4 regions of the Paenibacillus crassostreae genome follow, and region 3 is predicted to be linked to each of the others. Evidence: riboswitches for the same ligand, from Rfam matches in the RefSeq annotation. Region 3 holds a riboswitch; each other region holds the start of a gene.

Region 1 (5,037 bases), 370 kb from region 3:
AACTGCCTTCTTGGGCAAGATCATTTATTAAGTTGGATGCCATTTGGTTAATTGCAGATATTGTTAATGCATTGATGGCATTCCCTAACTTGATTGCTTTATTAGGCCATTCTGGTGTTGTTGTTGCTGAGACTCGATTGTATATGGATGCTATAGGCAAGAATAAGCGAAAGAAACCATTTCGTGAAATTAATAGTAAAGTAAGCTGAATTTAAAAGCTATGGGGTACGAGGCTTTCCTATACCATGGTTTTTATATTCTTTGAAGGGATCAAGCTGACATTGTTGAATAATTTAAAGAGACTCTCAAATTTTAATAATATAATGTATAAGTTGAGTCGTACTAAATTACAAATTCACGATGCTTTTAAGGAGATATAATATCATGCATACACACACCAGTCTTTTAGAACAATTGCAACAAATGAGAATTAATCAACAAAGTGTCGTCTTAGTTCACTCTTCCATGAAAAGTCTGGGAGAGGTAGAAGGTGGGGCAAATACTGTCCTTGACGTGTTAGAAGAATATATGAAGGACGGACTTCTTGTACTTCCTACGCATACCTGGGCTAATATCAATGAGAACAATCCTAAATTTTATGTGGAGCAATCACCTTCGTGCATTGGGATATTACCTGAGTTATTCCGTAAACGACATGGAGTAATTCGCTCTTGGCATCCTACACATTCGGTAGCAGCGAAAGGGCAAGATGCAGACTGGTTCACAAAAGGTGATGAAGCCTTTGATACACCTTGTGCTAGAGGATCAGCTTGGGGTAAGTTGTTAGATCATCAAGCAACTATTCTGTTAATTGGCGTGGATTTACGAAGAAATACCTTTATGCATGGAGTAGAGGAATGGCTTGATATTCCAGGTCGCATGACTGAACACCATGAGAAGTTACAGACTATTCTAGGTGACGGAACGATTATTGAAGTACCGTCTCGCAGACATTGTGGACAAGCTTGGTCAGAGTATTTCTGGAAGGTCGAGGATGTAATGGTGAAACACGGTGCGTTGGTTTTTGGTGAATTAGGCGATGCGGTTGTACGAATATGTGACACGGTCAAGATGACTGACATTCTGACAGAAATGCTCCGCGAGGATCCTGATTTATTCTCAGATAATGAACCTTTAAGTCAACATATGAAACAGCTATTTGATAACTAACAAGGAAGAAGGATGAGGTAGATGAGTGATTTGAAGTGGTTAGAAGATTGGTACGAGAGTCATTGTGATGATGCATGGGAGCATATTCATGTAATAAAGATCGAATCGATCGATACCCCTGGGTGGAGAGTAACGGTACCAATACTTGAGACTGAATTAGCGGGGAAGGAATTAAATGAGATCATTATAGATCGGGATGATCATGATTGGGTAAGATGCTGGATCAAAGATGGACAGTTTGAAGGTGCGGGCGGATTAAGAAATTTAGAAGAAATGATCCACCTTTTTAAAGAATGGGCAGAAGGTTAACGCAAGGAAGTCAAAGGATCAGGAGATGATTTGCAATGGGTTTAACTGACTCTTTCCTGTCGATAGAATCCTTGATGTGGTTATTTCTAGCGGTATTTATGATCCATGATCTAGAAGAAATCATATTTGTTGAATCCTGGATGAAGAAGAACTTCCCTAGAATTAATAGGTTCATACCAATGATTGCGAGGAAATTAGTCAAGAACATGTCAGAAGTGAAATCATCTCAGTTTGCGGTTGCTGTCTTCGTGGAGTTCATCGTTTTTATACCCATAACTTATTGGGCAGTTGAGCAGAATCACTATGTTCTATTCGTTGGGTGTAATGCCCTGATGTTGGTCCATGTATTTACTCATGTAGCACAATCCTTGGTTGTGAAATCGTACACTCCGGGAGTAGTGACAGCGCTAATCATGATCTTACCTTATTCGGGATATTTGTTTTATAGAATGATCAACGAAGATCTAGTTACCCTACAAGAGGTGTTGCGATATGCACCGACAGGACTATTTGTACTTCCGCTAGTGCTACTAGGACATAAGGTAGGTAAGTTCGTGATCCGAGAATGATCTGCTACTGCAAACAGCAACGTCCTGTATATACAGTAAGTAATAAAGTTTTGTTAGATTGGGAATGTCATTGTTCCCATTTATGTGTTAATATGGATTCAATTGAATACGATTGATCACTAGGGGTGCTATTTAGCTGAGACGGATGTGTTTGATTCCAAACCCTTTGAACCTGATCTGGATTATACCAGCGTAGGGAAGTGAGCTTGAAAGATTTAGTTATGATAGCTTTGTGTACATTTATTTGTCTGCATTCTATGAACTATTGATATTAGGCCGCCTTCTATGCTGAAGGTGGCTTTTTGTTTTTTCTGATAATTCAGTAATGTGTCTGAAGAAAAAATGGAAGGGAGTGTAATGAGGGTGCGAGAATTGCATGTGATTTCGAATGGTCAGTCTGAGTTAGAACACTTTGCAAGGGTAGCGGCACTTATTCATCCCTATGTGACAGCCTTTCACTTGCGGGAGAAAACGAGTCAGGCACTGGAGTTATGGAAGGGAGTGATGGCTTTAAGAACGAGTGGAGTACCTCTTAGTAAAGTGATTATTAACGACCGAGTTGATGTAGCATGCGCGTCTGGCGTAGGGGGTGTTCAGTTAAACTACCAAAGCTTGGAGGTGTGGGCAGTCAGAAATGCTTTCGCCAATATGCGTATAGGACGTTCAGTTCATGATGTTCAAGAAGCAGAACAGATGAGTTATCAAGGGGCTGATTATCTAATATATGGACATATATTCCCAACAGATTCTAAGCCAGGACAGCTAGCCAGAGGAACGAAGGCATTAGAAGAAGTTGTAAAAAGAGTGCGTGTTCCAGTCATCGCGATTGGTGGGATTAAACCTGAAAATGTGCAGCAGATTATGGTAACTGGAGCAGCAGGGATTGCAGTCCTATCTGGAATTACAGCTGCAGACAACCCATTACAGTCAGCGAAGAATTACCGCGATGCTTTAGACATTTAATCAAATGCTTCCGATGCTAGTTTTTCGAGGTTACTCAAGATGTACATGCACAAAAACTTTTAGGAGGGTATTCGTCATGGTGAGAAAAGCGGATGTCATTATAGTGGGTGGGGGAGTGATAGGAAGTTCGATCGCTTATTATATGTCAGCAAGAGGGATGAAAGTTATTCTATTGGAACGAGATCGTCTAGGAAGCCAAGCATCGAATGCGGCAGCAGGAATGCTTGCAGTGCAAGCGGAAATTACTGAGGCTGGGCCTATGTATGATATGGCGCGTGCCAGCCGGGCATTATTTCCACAGCTCGCAATGGATCTGAAAGAATTAACCGGAATAGATATTGGCTTGAAGCGTAAAGGAATGTTACGTGTGGCAGCGACTGAGGCAGATGTAGGAGAAGTTCAACGTATCTTAGATTTTCAAAAGAAAGAGGGGGAACGAGCGGAATGGTTATCAGCAAAACAAGTAAGACAACAGGAGCCAGGTATATCCTCTGAAATACAGGGGGCTATGTTTGTAGAAGAAGATAGTCATGTGGATGCACCAGAATTATGTTATGCATATGCAAAAGCTGCGGCGGCGCTCGGAGCACAAATAAATGAGTTTACAGAGGTGAAATCGCTTCTTTATACTCAGGGACGAATTACTGGTGTCGTTACAGGTGAAGAAGAACTTTTTGCTGATCAAGTGGTTGTTGCTTCGGGAACATGGAGCGGTCCACTACTTGCACAGGCTGGACTAACATGTCCGATTTATCCGGTCAAAGGGGAGTGTTTCTCTGTACTGAGTCATTCACAGTTAATCCAATCGACCATATTTAGTGACGGTTGTTATCTCGTTCCGAAGAAGGGAGGACGGATCGTGGTTGGAGCGACTATGATTGAACATAGTTATGATCGTAGAGTTACAATAGGTGGGATTTCTAAGTTATTAGAAGCAGCGAAACGTATTCTTCCAGATATTGTCGATGCGGAATGGGAGCAGGCATGGTGCGGGTTACGTCCACAGACAATGGATGGGTTACCTTATTTAGGTGAACATCCAAAGTTGAAGGGGTTATATGTAGCAACAGGTCATTATCGCAAAGGAATTCTACTTAGTCCAATTACAGGTAAGCTTGTTGCAGATTGGGCAGAAGATAAGTCAGAACAGGTACTTTCACTTGCATCCTTTAGAGTGGATCGGCATCAGAATGACCCGTCTGAAGAGGAAGTGATGTCATTGTGAAGCTGTATTTGAATGGTGAACAGGTTGAAGTTAATGATAGCTGCATAACAATTAACGCATTATTGGAGGAATTCAAGTTAGCGGGCAAGATCGTTATTGTGGAATGGAACCAACGTATTCTGGAGAAATCAGATCATGAGACAACGGGTTTGTCAGATGGAGACCGGATTGAGATCGTACATTTTGTAGGGGGTGGCTAATTTGTTAAGGATAGGAACTCATGAATTTAGTTCAAGATTGCTATTAGGAACAGGGAAGTTTCCAAGCTTCGATATTCAAAAAGAAGCAGTAGCTGTGTCGGAAGCGCAGATCTTAACATTCGCGGTTAGACGGATGAATATATTTGAAGCGACGCAGCCCAATTTCCTAGAAATGCTTGATGTAAGTCGATTCACATTACTTCCGAATACAGCAGGTGCTAGGACGGCGGAGGAAGCTGTACGCATCGCTAAGTTAGCGAAAGCATCGGGTCTATGTGACATGATAAAGGTTGAAGTAATTGGTGATTTTAAGAATTTGTTGCCGGATCCACTAGAGACGTTAAAAGCTTCTGAGATGCTATTAGAAGAAGGTTTCATCGTACTTCCCTATACATCTGATGATGTGTTGTTAGCCAAGAGATTAGAGAAGTTGGGTGTTCATGCTATCATGCCGGGTGCTTCACCAATCGGATCAGGTCAGGGAATTATTAATCCATTAAATCTTAGTTTTATTATAGAGCAAGCCGCGATCCCTGTTATTGTTGATGCTGGGATAGGTAGTCCATCGGATGCGGCATTCGCCATGGAGCTTGGTGCTGAT
Region 2 (5,037 bases), 1.7 Mb from region 3:
ATCCGATATGCCATAACACCGTTGAATTTTAACGGTTCCATTACTTTTACACCTTATCTTGATGGGGATGTGAAGAACAAAGACTCTAACTACGACGAGAAGTTCTGGTTAGAAGTATTAAAAGAAGTTACTCCTGAGGATGCAGCTCTGACGATCAAAACCAAGAAGCTTGATTTCCATGTTACTTCTGTTATGGCTTACACTGTTCATCAGAATGGTAATCCTGTTTCTGTAACACCTGAAGCAACGCATAAGGAAAAGTATGTTGCTCATTCTTTCAAACTAGGTGTTCAAGCGAAAGAACAAGTTGTTCTTTATAAATATGTAGCCAATGTGACTTCCCGTGATCATGGTTACGGTCAATTACTTAGTGTCGGACGGACTGCACTTCAATCTGCTAAGGAGATCGGATTCCAACCATTACTTGAAGAACATATCAAGGCTTGGGCTGATAAATGGAGCGAAAGTGATATCGTAATTGATGGTGATGTTGCTGCACAGCAGGCGATTCGATTCAATATTTTCCAACTAAATCAGACTTATAACGGTGAAGACGACCGACTTAACATTGGTCCTAAAGGCTTCACTGGTGAGAAATACGGTGGCAGCACGTATTGGGATACCGAGGCATATTGCCTACCCTTCTACCTAAGTACAGCTGATGATTCCATCGCTCGTAATCTCTTGGTCTATCGCTACAAACACTTAGAAAAAGCGAAAGAAAATGCCAAGAAACTAGGATTCAGTAAAGGTGCCTTATATCCGATGGTCACCATGAACGGTGAAGAATGCCATAATGAATGGGAAATCACTTTCGAAGAAATTCATCGTAATGGTGCCATTGCGTATGCCATTTATAATTACGTTAATTATACTGGGGACATTTCATATCTAGGTCAATATGGTCTTGAAGTTCTGGCTGAAATTTCCCGCTTCTGGGAAGAACGTGTTAATTACGTACCTGCCAAAGACAAATATATGATCTTGGGTGTTACTGGACCTAATGAATATGAGAACAATATTAACAACAACTGGTATACCAATAGCATGGCGGTATGGACATTGAAGTATACTTTGGAAGTTCTGGAGCATTTACAAAAGAATGAACCGAGCGTATACAAAGAGCTTGTTGCCAAATTAGATCTTAAAGAAGAAGAAACCTCCAAATGGAGTGATATCATCGCCAAAATGCATTATCCATATGATGAAGAACGCCAAGTATTCCTTCAGCAGGATGGATTCTTAGATAAAGACTTGACGCCAGTGAAAGATCTAGATCCATCAAATTTACCATTGAACCAACAATGGTCTTGGGATCGCATCTTGCGTTCGGTTTATATCAAGCAAGCTGACGTATTACAAGGGATATTCACATTAAGAGATCAATTCAATCTTGATGAAGTCAAACGTAATTTTGACTTTTATGAGCCACTTACAGTTCATGAGTCTTCCTTATCACCTTGTGTACATTCCATTCTTGCCTGCGAATTAGGTTATAAAGAGAAAGCATATGAAATGTATCTACGTACTTCTCGCCTAGATCTAGACAACTATAATAACGATACGGAAGATGGCTGTCATACAACAAGTATGGCTGGTACTTGGATGTCTGTTGTTCATGGTTTTGGGGGACTACGTGTTCAGAATGGCGTTCTACATTTAAATCCATTCAATCCTGGTCATTGGAAATCCTTCTCATTCAAAGTGATGTTCCGTAGTTCTCGCCTAAAAGTTACAGTTAGCGAACACGATGTGACCGTTTTGAACGAGACGGAAGCACCAGCAAATGTCAATGTTTATGGAAATGATTATACGGTTAATGGATTGAGCCACATCCAAATCAGTATTTAATAGCCTATATTAGAAGACCCCCATACTCCGCGATCGCGGGATGTGGGGGTCTTTCTCGTTCGACTTACTATGTATAATACTTCATGCGATCCATTCCCTTTGCTTACCACCCTTTTCTTGATAAAGAATACGTGTAATGTGAACGTCAAGAATGCCATAATTGGGATCCTTTGGTCCGTCGAACCACTCTTTCAAATCATCATTCCAGACTTTTTCCTTTAAACTATCATTCGTACTGATTGAACAGGTACCTTCGATCTCCAAACTATCTTTTGTTCCACCGATTTCATACCCGAGAAGCAAGGATATATTAGGATTATTCTTCAGTTCTTCTACTTTATGTGTTCTCAGATCGGTCGCCAAATGTAGGCTCAAACCTTCATTAAACAGTACCATATATCTCTGTTTCGGTTTATTTCCTTCAATCGTAGCCAATGAACAAATCTTATTTCGGTCTAAAATCTTTGTTATTTCTTGCTCAATCATTGTTTTTTCCATAGGTCTATTATTCACCTTTCTTTTACTAGGAATCAATTTCATATCATTTATTATGCCCACCATCTTACTTATAAACCGTCCCTTGAACAAGTGCCTACTGGACACTATCACCGTAGTGGATTATAATTCATATAGAAACGCTTAACTTTATATGTACCAGGGGTGCTGGAATTGGCTGGCTGAGATTGTGTCCCTCTAGACACTGACCCTTATACCTGATCTGGATAATGCCAGCGTAGGAACGTAACCGATATGATACAGCCATATCTATATTGCGCCTACATGCGTCCCGATTACGGGACGCTTTTTTTGTCGAATACAAATAGGACTTATTTAGCTCATGGTCCACCAAAGGAGAGAGAAAGAAGAATGAGAAACCGGAAAGGAATAACTTCACTTCTAATCAGCTTGCTATTAATTGTAGTAGTTGGTTGCGGGAGTAACCAGAATGACCAGGCTTCAAAGCCTAGTAATCAGTCCAAATCTACAACAGAAGGAACGTCAACAGAGTCCAAGCCGTTAAAAGATGTTAAAATTGTGTTGGACTGGACGCCTAATACGAATCACACTGGACTTTATGTAGCGAAGGATCAGGGATATTATGAAGAGGAAGGATTGAACGTAGAGATCATTCAACCGGGTGAAGGTGGCGCTGATACGATGGTTGCCTCAGGGACTGTTCCCTTCGGAATCGGGTATCAAGAGAGCGTGACACAAGCAAGAACACAAGATGTCCCGCTGGTCTCTATCGCAGCAATTATCCAACATAATACTTCCGGTTTCGCAGCACCTGTAGACCGCAATATTAAATCACCTAAGGATTTTGAAGGTAAAAACTATGGTGGATGGGGCTCACCTGTAGAAGAAGCCGTGATGGGTTCCATCATGGAGGCTGAAGATGCGAATGTCTCAGAGGTTAGTATGATCAATATGGGTAATGCTGATTTCTTCACAGCGGTTAAACGTGATATCGATTTCGCATGGATCTTCTATGCATGGACAGGTATTGAAGCCGAACTTCGCAATGAACCACTCGATATGCTATATGTTAAAGATTATTCTGATGAGCTAGATTATTATACACCTGTTATTGTCACGAACGAGAAGCAGATCCAGGAGGATCCTGAACTCATAAAATCCTTCCTTAAGGCAACAGCTAAAGGCTATCAACTAGCTATAAATAATCCAGAAGAAGCTGCCAATATTCTTATTGCCTCCGTTCCTGAGTTAGACAAGGATCTAGTCTTAGCAAGTCAGAAATGGCTTAGTCCACGTTATACAGATGATGCTCCTCGTTGGGGTGAACAAAAAGCTTCCGTATGGCAAAATTATACCAATTGGATGTTAAGTCATAACCTTTTGGATAAATCAATTGAAATTGAAAAAGCATATACCAATGATTTTCTACCACAATAACTTATCGTAACTATTTATTCTAATTTAGAAAGGATTGAATTTATATTATGGCTAACACCTTACTAAGCATTCAAGTTATTCCAAAGACACCGGGAAATGAAGATTCCATTCCTTACGTAGATCGTGCAATCGAGGTCATTCAACAATCTGGCGTGAAACATGAGGTGCATCCATTAGAGACTACTATGGAAGGTGAACTAGGCGAACTACTAGATATTGTAAAAAAAATGCATGAGGCTCTGGTGGAAGCGGGAAGTCCAAGTATCATCTCTCAGATCAAAATCGCGCATAATCCGAAAGGTATTAGTATGGAAAAATTAACGGAGAAATATCGTCCATCAACAGCTCAAGACTAAAGTCACGAGCTTGTAACTGCCCGGAAGTGCGAACGATTCTTGCGAATCTCCTTCCTTACTGTGGCGTTACATCAGGCAGGCTGACAGCTACCCAACTACAAAAGACATGCTTAGGTAGTTACTTCAGCGATGTACTCAATTCCTTTTCGCTGAAGATTCATTGCCCCCACACGATCGTCATTAGAAGTGTAGTGGCAGTTTTTACAGCAAAACACGTGTTTCTTTTTATCTCGGTTAGCCTTCTCTGTGTGACCACATTTCGGGCAGGTTTGCGAAGTGTATCGTGGATCAACGATAAGAACCTTAGACTCCGCCATTGCGGTTTTGTAAATTAGCATTTGACGGAACTGGAAGAATGACCAAGAAACTGTGATGTAACGATCCTTAACTCTTACTCTTTCAGTTGCGTTACGTACTCCAGACAAGTCTTCAATAACAAACAGGGTGTTGTTTCCATAATGGTCAACGAGTGCCTTACTGACCTGATGATTTACATCAGTCATCCAACGGGATTCTCGTTGTCCAATCCGCTTTATTCTTCTGCGTGAGGATGCAGTCCCTAGTTGTTGAAGGTGTTTGCGAAGAAACTTGTATTTAGAACGCTTATGCTTGATAGGTCTCCCATTGAAGAAGAAAGTGTTGTCTTGGGAATCATAAGCAGTTGTACCATTCATGATTATTACTCTTGTTGGTCTTATATCTTGCAATGACGGTTTTCATGACAGACTGAGCCATTTGTGATCGCAATCCATATTGAGTACGAAGTGGTCCATATGTGGCTTTATGCAAAAAAGCTTGATTTAGATTTACAGAATCTAAGACAATCCTAGAAACAAAATTGCATCCTTGTCTGTATGCGCTCATTGTTTCGCTTAACTGAGATACTTGGTCCCCCGTAGGTTTGATCTTTATTTTA
Region 3 (5,037 bases):
TTTCCTGCGCTACGTAGATTAAAGAATGAACAGCATTCGGATACCAATCGAGCATGATGCTGATCTTTTTAAGAGTGCTTTCTGGTGATGTAGCGGGCTGTTCAGTTGCTTGATTAGAGTTAGATATATTACTACAACCAGACAGTGTTAACAGGACCAATACTAGTAATGTGGGAATGATCTTTTTCATATGCAATGTCATTTGGGAAGACCTCTTTTCTTTAGAAACTTGTTCTCTATGATTACAATCATCAAAAATAAGATTATGCCTAGTAAAGAGAGTATGATTATGGACGCGAACATTTCATCAGTATGCAAGTTGCTTGACATTCTTCGGCTATAGTAACCTAAGCCCTTCGTGCCCCCTAGCCATTCTCCAATCGTAGCTCCAACGACACAATATACGATGGATAATTTCAATCCGGAGAAGAAGGAAGGTAAGGCAATAGGTATTTCAATTGTACGGAAAATATCCCAACGATTCGCATTCATCGTCATCAGTAACTCTGTATACTCAACATCCCCCTTCTTGAGACCGTCATAAGTACTCACGACTATGGGGAAGAATGCTGTTAGAAATACTACAGCTACCTTACTCCAAAGGGTATAACCAAACCACATAATGAAGATTGGAGAGAGTGCAATTAAAGGAACGGTTTGGCTAATAATCATGAAAGGATAGAGTATTTTCTCAAGTGGACGTGAAATATGCATCCCTGCAGCAAGTAGAACTCCGAGACTAACGGATAGCATAAAACCTACGGCAATTTCCTCTAAAGTAGCGATTAAATGTCTTCCAATTAAGAGATATCTGTTCTCATATAACGCAAGTGCAATGGATGTGGGGGCAGGAATAATGAAGGAATGTACCCAATCAAGACGAACTACTGATTCCCAAGTAATGATGAGCAGTAGTACAAGTAGTAGAAACCATCCATAATCGTGTACCCAGCGTTTAGAAAGTGGTCTTCTCATGTAATTGTCGCTCCAAATCCCGTCTCAATTGTATAAATTGAGGGTTATAGTTCATTTCATAATGTCTAGGTCTAGGCAAATCGACAATGATCTCTTCTACACCCTGAGTACTATCTTTGGCCATAATATAGATTCGATCACTTAATAGAATGGCTTCTTCTAGATCATGCGTGATGAAGAGAACTGTTTTTTTCAGATCCTCCCATATCTCCAATAGCCAGCGATGCATCTCTCTCTTTGTCATGGCGTCAAGTGAGCCAAAGGGTTCATCCAATAACAACAGGTCTTGCCCTGTTAGAAGTGTTCTTAGAAGAGCAACACGTTGTCGCATGCCACCAGATAATTCATTGGGATAGGATTGTTCATGATTATCAAGTCCAAACTGTTTTAAAGCTACTTGGATTTTTGTAATAAAGTCCTTTTTATCACCACGGTTAGGTTGCTGATTAAGTTCCCAAGGTAGTAGGCAATTGTCTAGAACGGTTCTCCAGGGTAACAGTAGATCCTTTTGAGGCATGTAGGCTGCTTTTCCTAACCGATATTGTACCTTTTCACCATGTATTCGTATGTCTCCGCTAAGAGGCGCCAGGAGTCCGGCAATAAGCTTGAGGAGAGTACTCTTACCCGAACCGCTAATTCCAATTAGTGATACGAACTCCCCTGCACGTACATCCATAGATAATCCTTGAATCAAAGGTGTACTACATGTTTGAGTAAAAGAGAAATTTAAATCATGTAATGAGAAAATCGCTATCAACTCCTCACTTTCTGTAAACAAATAAGACCCAACCATTCCGTAAGGGAATAATTGGGCCGAAAATTCCATTCAAGCAATAACTGCGTGAGCGAAAGGATTCCGTTCCACTTCCCTCCGCTGGTATAATCCAGATCAGGTTCCAAGGGTCCGGAACTTCAAGTTCCATCTCAGTCGTTAGACTCCCCTAGTGAAATACAAAGGTCTTATTAAATTTATAATGCATCTAATATAACATAACTTACAAAAATATGTATAATATTTTTTTATTCGAAGGGTTAAGTCCAATACCAGTAGAAGCTGTCTCGATCCCAAGCAGCTCTTCCACCATGTAATTTCTTAAAAGCCTTTTTAACATCCTTTGCAATGGATGAATTACCATGTTCATTAACGTATATATACTGTTCACCGAAATGTTCTGAAATATGAGTAACTGCTTCGGTTTGTAGTAATTTGCCAGAGGACTTTACTTCGTTATACATCCACTCGGCAATTTGATCTGCTGACCATTCCATGTTGATCACTCCTTGTACATTGATATTACCTCAGTAGATAAGCGAGTACAATAAAAAATGCAGCTTAGCCTAAAAAGTAGGTTAGCTGCATTTTTTATTATTGTAACATTCTTATTAACTATACCAGCCCCAGATGAAGATGAATAAGGAACCGAAAATGGTGACTAGACCCACGAATAATGCATAGGCAATATTAATGTAAAGTTCCTTCTTGGTACTAGCTAATTCATTAATATGCATAAATACAAATAGCTGTAGTGAGGCCTGAATAATGGCCGTTACCGTTAGAATTCCAATTTTAGAAGCAATGGGAATGTCGAGCAGGACGGTTAAGGCAACAGCAGAAAGGACGAGGGATGAAAGATAGCCGATTACATGGCGAATTGGAAATAACTGTCTTATCATGTCACATCAGTCCTTTCAAGTAAACGAAGCTAAAGATAAAGATCCAAACGACGTCTAGGAAATGCCAGTAAAGAGAGAATATAAAGGACTTGTTAGTAGTAGCTAACGTTAAGCCCTGTCTCTTGACTTGAATTAATATTGCTATTCCCCACAACAGACCAAATCCTACGTGAGCACCATGCGTTCCTAATAACACGAATAATGCGGATACGAATGCGCTAGTCGATAAAGTGGCACCTTCATGTACATAGGTAAAGAATTCTGAAATTTCTATACCTAGGAAACCTAGACCCATGATTAATGTCAGAATCATAAAGACCATCATCGGTTTCTTCAAACCAAGTCGCATACTGTGTATCGCAAGACCTATGGTAAAGCTACTTGTAAGGAGCAAGAACGTCTCGACCAATACGCCTGAGAGTTCGAATATTTCAGGACCACTGGGACCTGCTGCAAATCGATTAACCAATACTAAATAGACAGTAAATAGGGTGGCGAATAGAGCAATTTCAGCACCTAAAAATATCCAAAATCCGAATATTTTGTTGCTGTTTTCTTCTGATCCGTACTCAAGCGGTTTAGTAGCATCTATGTTCATAGTGTTTCACCCCGCAATTTCTTTTCTGTCTCCATAATTTCTTTAACGGAAACGGTTATCCCATGATCGCGATCGAAGGACATCGTTGCCATAACGATAATGATTCCAATTCCTGCTATGATGGCTGGAATAAACCAACTAAACACCATTGCGAATCCAAAGGCGAAGAAAATTGCCCCAAGAATAATAGGTTTCCCAGTATTACTTGGTAGATGGATCGGTTTGATTTCTTCATCAAAAATGGAAATATTGTCATGCTTAGCAGCCCATAATGCATCTCTCGTTTTCACATTCGGAGTGACAGCGAAATTGTATGCAGGAATCGGACTGCTTGTTGCCCATTCCAACGTACGTGCATCCCATGGATCTCCATTCGTTTCACGAGGGCTGTAACGAATACTATAATAAATATTATATACAAGGATAGCGAATCCAATGGCAAGCCCTAAAGCACCAACAAATGATAACATGTTGAGCGGACCGAAGCCTGTTTCTTCCGAGTACGTGTACATCCGGCGAGTCATCCCTTTTAGACCAAGGAAGAACAGTGGGAAGAATGTCACGTTGAAGGAAATAGCGATCCACCAGAATGCGTGTTTTCCAAGACGATCGTTCAGCTTGAAGCCGAATACTTTCGGGAACCAATAATGGAAGCCCGCAATAACGGCAAAGACTGTACCTGGTATTAGAACGTAGTGGAAATGGGCTACCAAGAACATTGTATTATGGTATTGGTAATCGGCACTGGCCATTGCTAGCATGACACCAGTCACACCACCGATGGTAAAGATCGGAATAAATGCTAATGAATATAGCATTGGTGTTGTAAAGCTGATCTTTCCTTTTCGCATGGTGAATAACCAGTTAAAGATTTTGACTCCTGTAGGAACTGATATTGCCATAGTTGTTATGGAGAAGAATCCATTAACCATAGCTCCTTGACCCATCGTATAGAAGTGATGCGCCCATACTAAGAAGGACAAGAGTGAGATAATGACCATACTCCATACCATGGATGAATATCCGTATAAGTTCTTCTTCGAGAATGTTGAGATAATCTCACTGTATATCCCGAATGCAGGAAGAATAACGATATATACTTCAGGATGTCCCCATACCCAGAAAAGGTTGGCCCATAACATATCCATCCCACCATTGGCCATGGTGAAGAATTGGGAGCCAAATATTCGGTCAAACATCATCAGAGCAAGTGCTATCGTTAATACGGGGAAAGCAAAAGTAATAATGACGCTAGTAATGAGAGAAGACCATGTAAACATCGGCATACGCATAAGCTTCATACCAGGTGCACGCATCTTCAGGATCGTAACAATAAAGTTAATCCCTGTTAATAATGTACCGATACCAGAAATCTGTAATGCAAGAGAATAATAGTTATTCCCTACCGTAGGGCTAAATTCTATACTGGCTAATGGGAAATAAGCTGTCCAACCTGCGTCGGGTGAACCTCCGATAACAAACGAAAGGTTCAATAACATAGCCCCAAAGAAGAATAACCAGAAGCTAATGGCATTCAAACGGGGGAATGCTACATCTCTTGCACCAATCTGTAGTGGAACAACGACGTTCATTATACCAATGATAAAAGGCATAGCCATAAATAAAATCATGACCAAACCATGAGTCGTAAAGACTTCATTGTAGTGCTGTGAGTCTAGAAAAGTATTTTCTGGAACAGCGGTCTGAAACCGCATCATGATGGCATCTACACCACCACGGAACAACATGATCAGAGCGGATAAAATGTACATGACTCCGATGCGCTTGTG
Region 4 (5,037 bases), 1.3 Mb from region 3:
TACGAACATTGTAGATACCAAAATCAGAGTAGAATTCAGAATTACCATGGTATTGATGGAGATTCCAACCTTCTGAGGTTCTTCCTCTTATGCCGGTGGGTTCATAGACGCTGATCTTTGGAAACCATTGTCCAGCCATAACAAAGTTATCTGCGACCCCCATACGGGCGAATATTTGAGGGAGTTTCACTTCGAATTTCATGTTGAGGGTGATGCTCTCACCTCCCTGTACAGGTCGGGGAAGTCTAACTTTAACTAAGCTCGTATCTTTGATGTTTCCATCGTCTGGTTGTACATACTGAATGCGATGCATCAGGGAGATTCCATCTGTGGTCTGGAGATCTGTGAGAATCATTGATCCAAAGCCATCCGTAGGCATGGTATCGTTACGTAGTCTACCGCCAGATTCTTTCATAAAGGTGGTATCCGTGGATGAGAAGGCATTCGGATAAAGATGGAAATATAATTCGGTAACCGTGTTCTTACCAGGATGGGTCCAAGTGATATTCTGTGATCCTTTAAGTACGTTGGCATTCGGATCTAATGACACATCGATATGATACTCAACGATCCTTTTGCTAAGTACTTCCGCCGTAGGCTGCTGAACACTTTCTTTTTGCGATTCAGGAGTACTTGTTTTGGTAGGCTTGGACTGATCTGGAGCAAAGACGGTGTTGGATTCAGGTGAATCTTTGAGCAGTATCCACCAGGTTCCACTGAGGAGAAATAGGGCAACAATTACAATGGTAAATTTTTTGGCGCGAGCTGGCGTCATACTTGAATACCTCCCGTTGACAAGCATCTACAGCATGTATATGTTTGCAATTGGGAAATTATTAGTTAAAATAATATGAATACATCAATAATTAGCAGGTGTCAGAAATCTGAGCTAATATCTCTGTTTTGTGGTGGGAGGATAATAATAGAATGGATAACAACCAACCAAGTGGCAAGAAACAGATTGCCCTGAATATTGTAAGTAGCAAAAGTAAACATACAGGTTTTGGAGCGGGCTCGATTGACCTAAACAGTGTATCACCTGTCATCATTGACCAAGGTGAAGCTAAGGTGGATGTCGGTGCGATTCATGCGAAGAGTAAAGTGGAGAAAGGGATTAAATTCTCTATGAACCGTGAGGATGTTCCTAATGGTCGTCAAGTATGGGTAGTCTGGGTGGCGGTAGATCGTACACCAGAAGGTCAACTCTATGGTGGAGCGACAGCTTGCGAGATGTGGATCGATACAGAAGCGCGTAGAGGATATAAAATTCTGGCAGATCACGTTAATAAGCTGGATGCAGCCTTAAAGCGTAAGATTATATTGGATGAATTGAATGTAGGGGAGAAGAGAGCGCTCAAGAACCTGCTGATTACCCGTAATGAAGAGTGGTGGGAAGCTTCTTCTGAGGAATTGAAAAAAGCGTTAGAAGTTTAATCCAAATAATTTACTTGATTTTCACGACTATGTTGATATACAATATTTAACAATTAAATAGTAACGGGAGCTTGGTGTGCCAGGCTGAGAGGATAGAATATAACTATCGACCGTCAAACCTGATCTGGGTAATGCCAGCGGAGGAATTGGAGTTCTATTTGTGTACTTAAAGACTGCCTCTTTCTTAGATGCAGTCTTTTTTAAATATAAGAAAGTATAAGTTTTACGCTATACTTTATGTCTTATATTTCTCGCTTAAACACTTACCGTCCTTATAAGGACGCCGAAGGCGTTTATGCTTGGCACATAGAATTTGCTCCGCTTGATCAAATCACCTTACTAGGAGGATATGAAATGTCAAGCGAAATGAAGAAGAGTGAAATCAACCTGTCGGCTTTTCCGGGAAGTAAAAAAGTTTATGTAAAGGGTTCGCGTACAGACATTCAAGTACCAATGCGTGAGATAACGCTCAGTACGACTCGGGGATTATCTGGAGAAGAGCAGAATGCACCTGTACGTGTCTATGATACCAGCGGTGCTTATACTGACTCGGAGATTCATACTGACATACGCTTAGGGTTGCAACCGAATCGTTTAGCTTGGATTGAGGGACGGGGAGACGTAGAGGCATATGAAGGCAGAACGGTACAACCTGAAGATAATGGACAAACACGAGGCGAATCTTTAGCGGAAGTGTTTCCAGCTCTACAGCGACAACCCTTAAGAGCAAGAAGGGCTAGAAATGTGACTCAAATGCATTACGCGCGTAAGGGTCTGATCACAACAGAAATGGAGTACGTCGCTATCCGGGAGAACGTTACACCGGAATTTGTCAGAGATGAGGTTGCTCGGGGGAGGGCGATCATCCCAGCTAACATCAATCACCCCGAAAGCGAGCCCATGATCATTGGGCGTAACTTCCTAGTGAAGATTAACGCAAACATAGGGAATTCAGCTGTGACTTCTTCCATAGAGGAAGAAGTCGAAAAGATGAGGTGGGCTACCCGTTGGGGTGCAGATAATATTATGGATCTGTCCACAGGCAAGAATATTCATACAACTCGAGAATGGATTATTCGCAATTCTCCGGTTCCTATTGGTACGGTACCCATATATCAAGCTTTAGAAAAGGTAAATGGCAAAGCCGAGGATTTGACGTGGGAAGTGTATAGAGATACCTTAATCGAGCAAGCAGAACAGGGTGTGGATTATTTCACAATCCATGCAGGCGTGTTACTTCGATATATTCCATTGACCGCTAATCGGATGACAGGGATTGTATCCCGAGGTGGGTCAATAATGGCTGCATGGTGTCTTGCTCACCATCAAGAGAACTTTCTCTATACGCATTTTGAGGATATCTGTGAAATTATGAAAATGTACGATGTCTCTTTTTCATTAGGAGATGGTCTGCGTCCAGGATCTATCGCAGATGCAAATGATGAGGCACAATTCGCGGAACTGGCAACACTGGGTGAATTGACGAGTATCGCTTGGAAGCATGATGTTCAGGTGATGGTAGAAGGTCCTGGTCATGTACCCATGCATTTAATAAAAGAAAATATGGATAAGCAGCTTGAAATCTGTAAAGAGGCCCCTTTTTATACATTGGGACCCCTAACGACAGATATTGCACCAGGTTATGATCATATCACCTCTGCCATTGGAGCGGCGATGATTGGTTGGTTTGGAACTGCTATGCTCTGTTATGTCACACCGAAGGAACATCTTGGATTACCCAATAAGAATGATGTAAGAGAAGGCGTCGTCGCTTATAAAATTGCCGCGCATGCTGCCGACCTAGCGAAAGGCCATAAAGGTGCGGAGGATAGGGATAACGCCCTTTCCAAAGCTCGATTCGATTTCCGTTGGCGTGATCAATTCCACTTGTCGCTCGATCCAGAAAGAGCTTTGGAATACCATGATGAGACGCTACCCGCCGAAGGAGCCAAGATAGCCCACTTCTGCTCTATGTGTGGACCGAAGTTTTGTAGCATGCGTATTTCCCACGATATTCGTGATTCTACGAGGCAACCCCTATTATGATTGGTCCTTGCCCAGTAGAATGGTCATGCCGAGTAGTGTGACAATAATGGTGGCGCCCATATCGGATAATATCGCAATCCAGAGGGTGAGCCAGCCTGGGATAGTGAGCAGTAGTGCAATAGCCTTCAACGATAAGGAAATACCTATGTTCCAGCCGATGATGCGATTTACCTGTCGAGCCATGTGGATGGCACTTGGTAGCTTACCAAGGTGATCCTGCATGAGCACGATATCGGCGGTCTCCATAGCACTATCTGTTCCTTTACCCATAGCTATTCCCAATTGGGCGGTGGCTAGAGCAGGGGCATCGTTGATCCCGTCACCAACCATGGCTACCTTCCATTGAGAGGATAGGCGCTTAATGTGGTCGACCTTTTGCTCGGGGAGAAGACCTGCATAATAACTAGACACACCTGCCTCTGTGGCAATCATTTGTGCGGATTGTTCATGATCTCCTGTAAGCATAACAGTCTGAGTGATACCTGCTTGATGAAGTTGACGAATGACATCCTTCGTCTCGGGTCGTATGGTATCTGCAAGTCCAAATATTCCGAGGACATGAGTTTCATCAACTGTAATGACTAGCGTCAGACCTTGCTCTTTCAACCGAAGAATATCATGGTTCACCATATTCATCTGTTCCGAATCTGTTGTTGCTACATGTGTTATTATATCTTCGCTACCCATCCAATAAGTTCTGCCTCCGATCTCTCCTTGGATACCAAGTCCCGGTAAAGTCGTGAGTTGAGTCGATTCAGGAGAGATAGGAGATTCATGTTGATGGTAGATGTGGCGAACAATAGCTTTAGCCAAGGGATGGAGGGACGACTGTTCTAAAGTACCTGCTACATCATAGAATCGCTCAGGGTCATAAATGGCTTCTTCCATAACCGAGGGTACACCTTGGGTGAGAGTGCCAGTTTTATCAAAGGCTAGAACCTGCATTTTACCTAATTGTTCAAGATGAACGCCACCTTTAATGAGAATACCATTTCGTGCACTGCGAGTCATACCACTCACCAAAGCGATAGGAGAAGAGAGCACGAGTGAACAAGGGCATCCAACAATTAGAATAGCAAGCCCTTGATATACCCATTTCATCCAAGGCTGTCCTAATAGTAATGGGGGTATAAGGATGACCAAGATGGCCACAATCATAATAGCAGGTGTATAGTATTTGGCGAATTTATCGATAAACAATTCAGTAGGTGTTTTACTATCTTGGGCTTCCTGAACTAAATGCATGATCTTAGCTAATGAAGATTCTTCGTAGGCCTTTTCAATGCGAATATCAAGTAAACCATCTGTATTTACGCTACCTCCGTAGACATAATCCCCTGGTTTTTTGGTTACAGGTATAGACTCCCCTGTGATCGCTGCTTCATTAACGGAACTATTCCCATCATTTATAATGCCGTCGGAGGGAATCTTCTCCCCTGCTCTAACACGCACAAGATCACCTACACGAAGGCTTGAAATAGGAACATGAACTACATTTCCATTACTTAGTAATGCAGCTTCTTTAGGAGCATTGGCTAGTAATGCCTTAATCGATTT

The links. A riboswitch is a leader RNA that binds a small molecule or an ion and turns the genes downstream of it on or off. The one in region 3 is predicted to bind thiamine pyrophosphate.
Region 1: it holds a riboswitch for thiamine pyrophosphate, as region 3 does, so the genes downstream of both, LPB68_RS19265 (thiamine phosphate synthase) here and LPB68_RS17500 (ABC transporter ATP-binding protein) in region 3, are expected to answer to the same signal.
Region 2: it holds a riboswitch for thiamine pyrophosphate, as region 3 does, so the genes downstream of both, LPB68_RS09805 (ABC transporter substrate-binding protein) here and LPB68_RS17500 (ABC transporter ATP-binding protein) in region 3, are expected to answer to the same signal.
Region 4: it holds a riboswitch for thiamine pyrophosphate, as region 3 does, so the genes downstream of both, thiC (phosphomethylpyrimidine synthase ThiC) here and LPB68_RS17500 (ABC transporter ATP-binding protein) in region 3, are expected to answer to the same signal.

What each region holds. Positions count from the first base shown of each region.
Region 1 is NZ_CP017770.1:4,166,194-4,171,230, forward strand. Features, by position in the region: partial or broken gene LPB68_RS22440 (alanine:cation symporter family protein) at 21-209, shown strand; gene LPB68_RS19250 (AAC(3) family N-acetyltransferase) at 385-1,170, shown strand; gene LPB68_RS19255 (immunity 53 family protein) at 1,192-1,479, shown strand; gene LPB68_RS19260 (HXXEE domain-containing protein) at 1,515-2,048, shown strand; TPP riboswitch at 2,160-2,264, shown strand; gene LPB68_RS19265 (thiamine phosphate synthase) at 2,406-3,011, shown strand; gene thiO (glycine oxidase ThiO) at 3,088-4,236, shown strand; gene thiS (sulfur carrier protein ThiS) at 4,233-4,436, shown strand; gene LPB68_RS19280 (thiazole synthase) at 4,438-5,037, shown strand, end outside.
Region 2 is NZ_CP017770.1:2,087,281-2,092,317, forward strand. Features, by position in the region: gene LPB68_RS09795 (glycoside hydrolase family 65 protein) at 1-1,851, shown strand, start outside; gene LPB68_RS09800 (pyridoxamine 5'-phosphate oxidase family protein) at 1,933-2,349, opposite strand; TPP riboswitch at 2,498-2,608, shown strand; gene LPB68_RS09805 (ABC transporter substrate-binding protein) at 2,719-3,765, shown strand; gene LPB68_RS09810 (MTH1187 family thiamine-binding protein) at 3,813-4,121, shown strand; partial or broken gene LPB68_RS09815 (RNA-guided endonuclease InsQ/TnpB family protein) at 4,232-5,037, opposite strand, start outside.
Region 3 is NZ_CP017770.1:3,799,099-3,804,135, forward strand. Features, by position in the region: gene LPB68_RS17490 (ABC transporter substrate-binding protein) at 1-202, opposite strand, end outside; gene LPB68_RS17495 (ABC transporter permease) at 199-975, opposite strand; gene LPB68_RS17500 (ABC transporter ATP-binding protein) at 956-1,801, opposite strand; TPP riboswitch at 1,825-1,928, opposite strand; gene LPB68_RS17505 (DUF6953 family protein) at 2,008-2,244, opposite strand; gene qoxD (cytochrome aa3 quinol oxidase subunit IV) at 2,359-2,649, opposite strand; gene qoxC (cytochrome aa3 quinol oxidase subunit III) at 2,651-3,247, opposite strand; gene qoxB (cytochrome aa3 quinol oxidase subunit I) at 3,244-5,037, opposite strand, start outside.
Region 4 is NZ_CP017770.1:2,461,086-2,466,122, reverse strand. Features, by position in the region: gene LPB68_RS11465 (M1 family metallopeptidase) at 1-775, opposite strand, end outside; gene LPB68_RS11460 (YwhD family protein) at 928-1,434, shown strand; TPP riboswitch at 1,488-1,597, shown strand; gene thiC (phosphomethylpyrimidine synthase ThiC) at 1,789-3,480, shown strand; gene LPB68_RS11450 (heavy metal translocating P-type ATPase) at 3,475-5,037, opposite strand, start outside.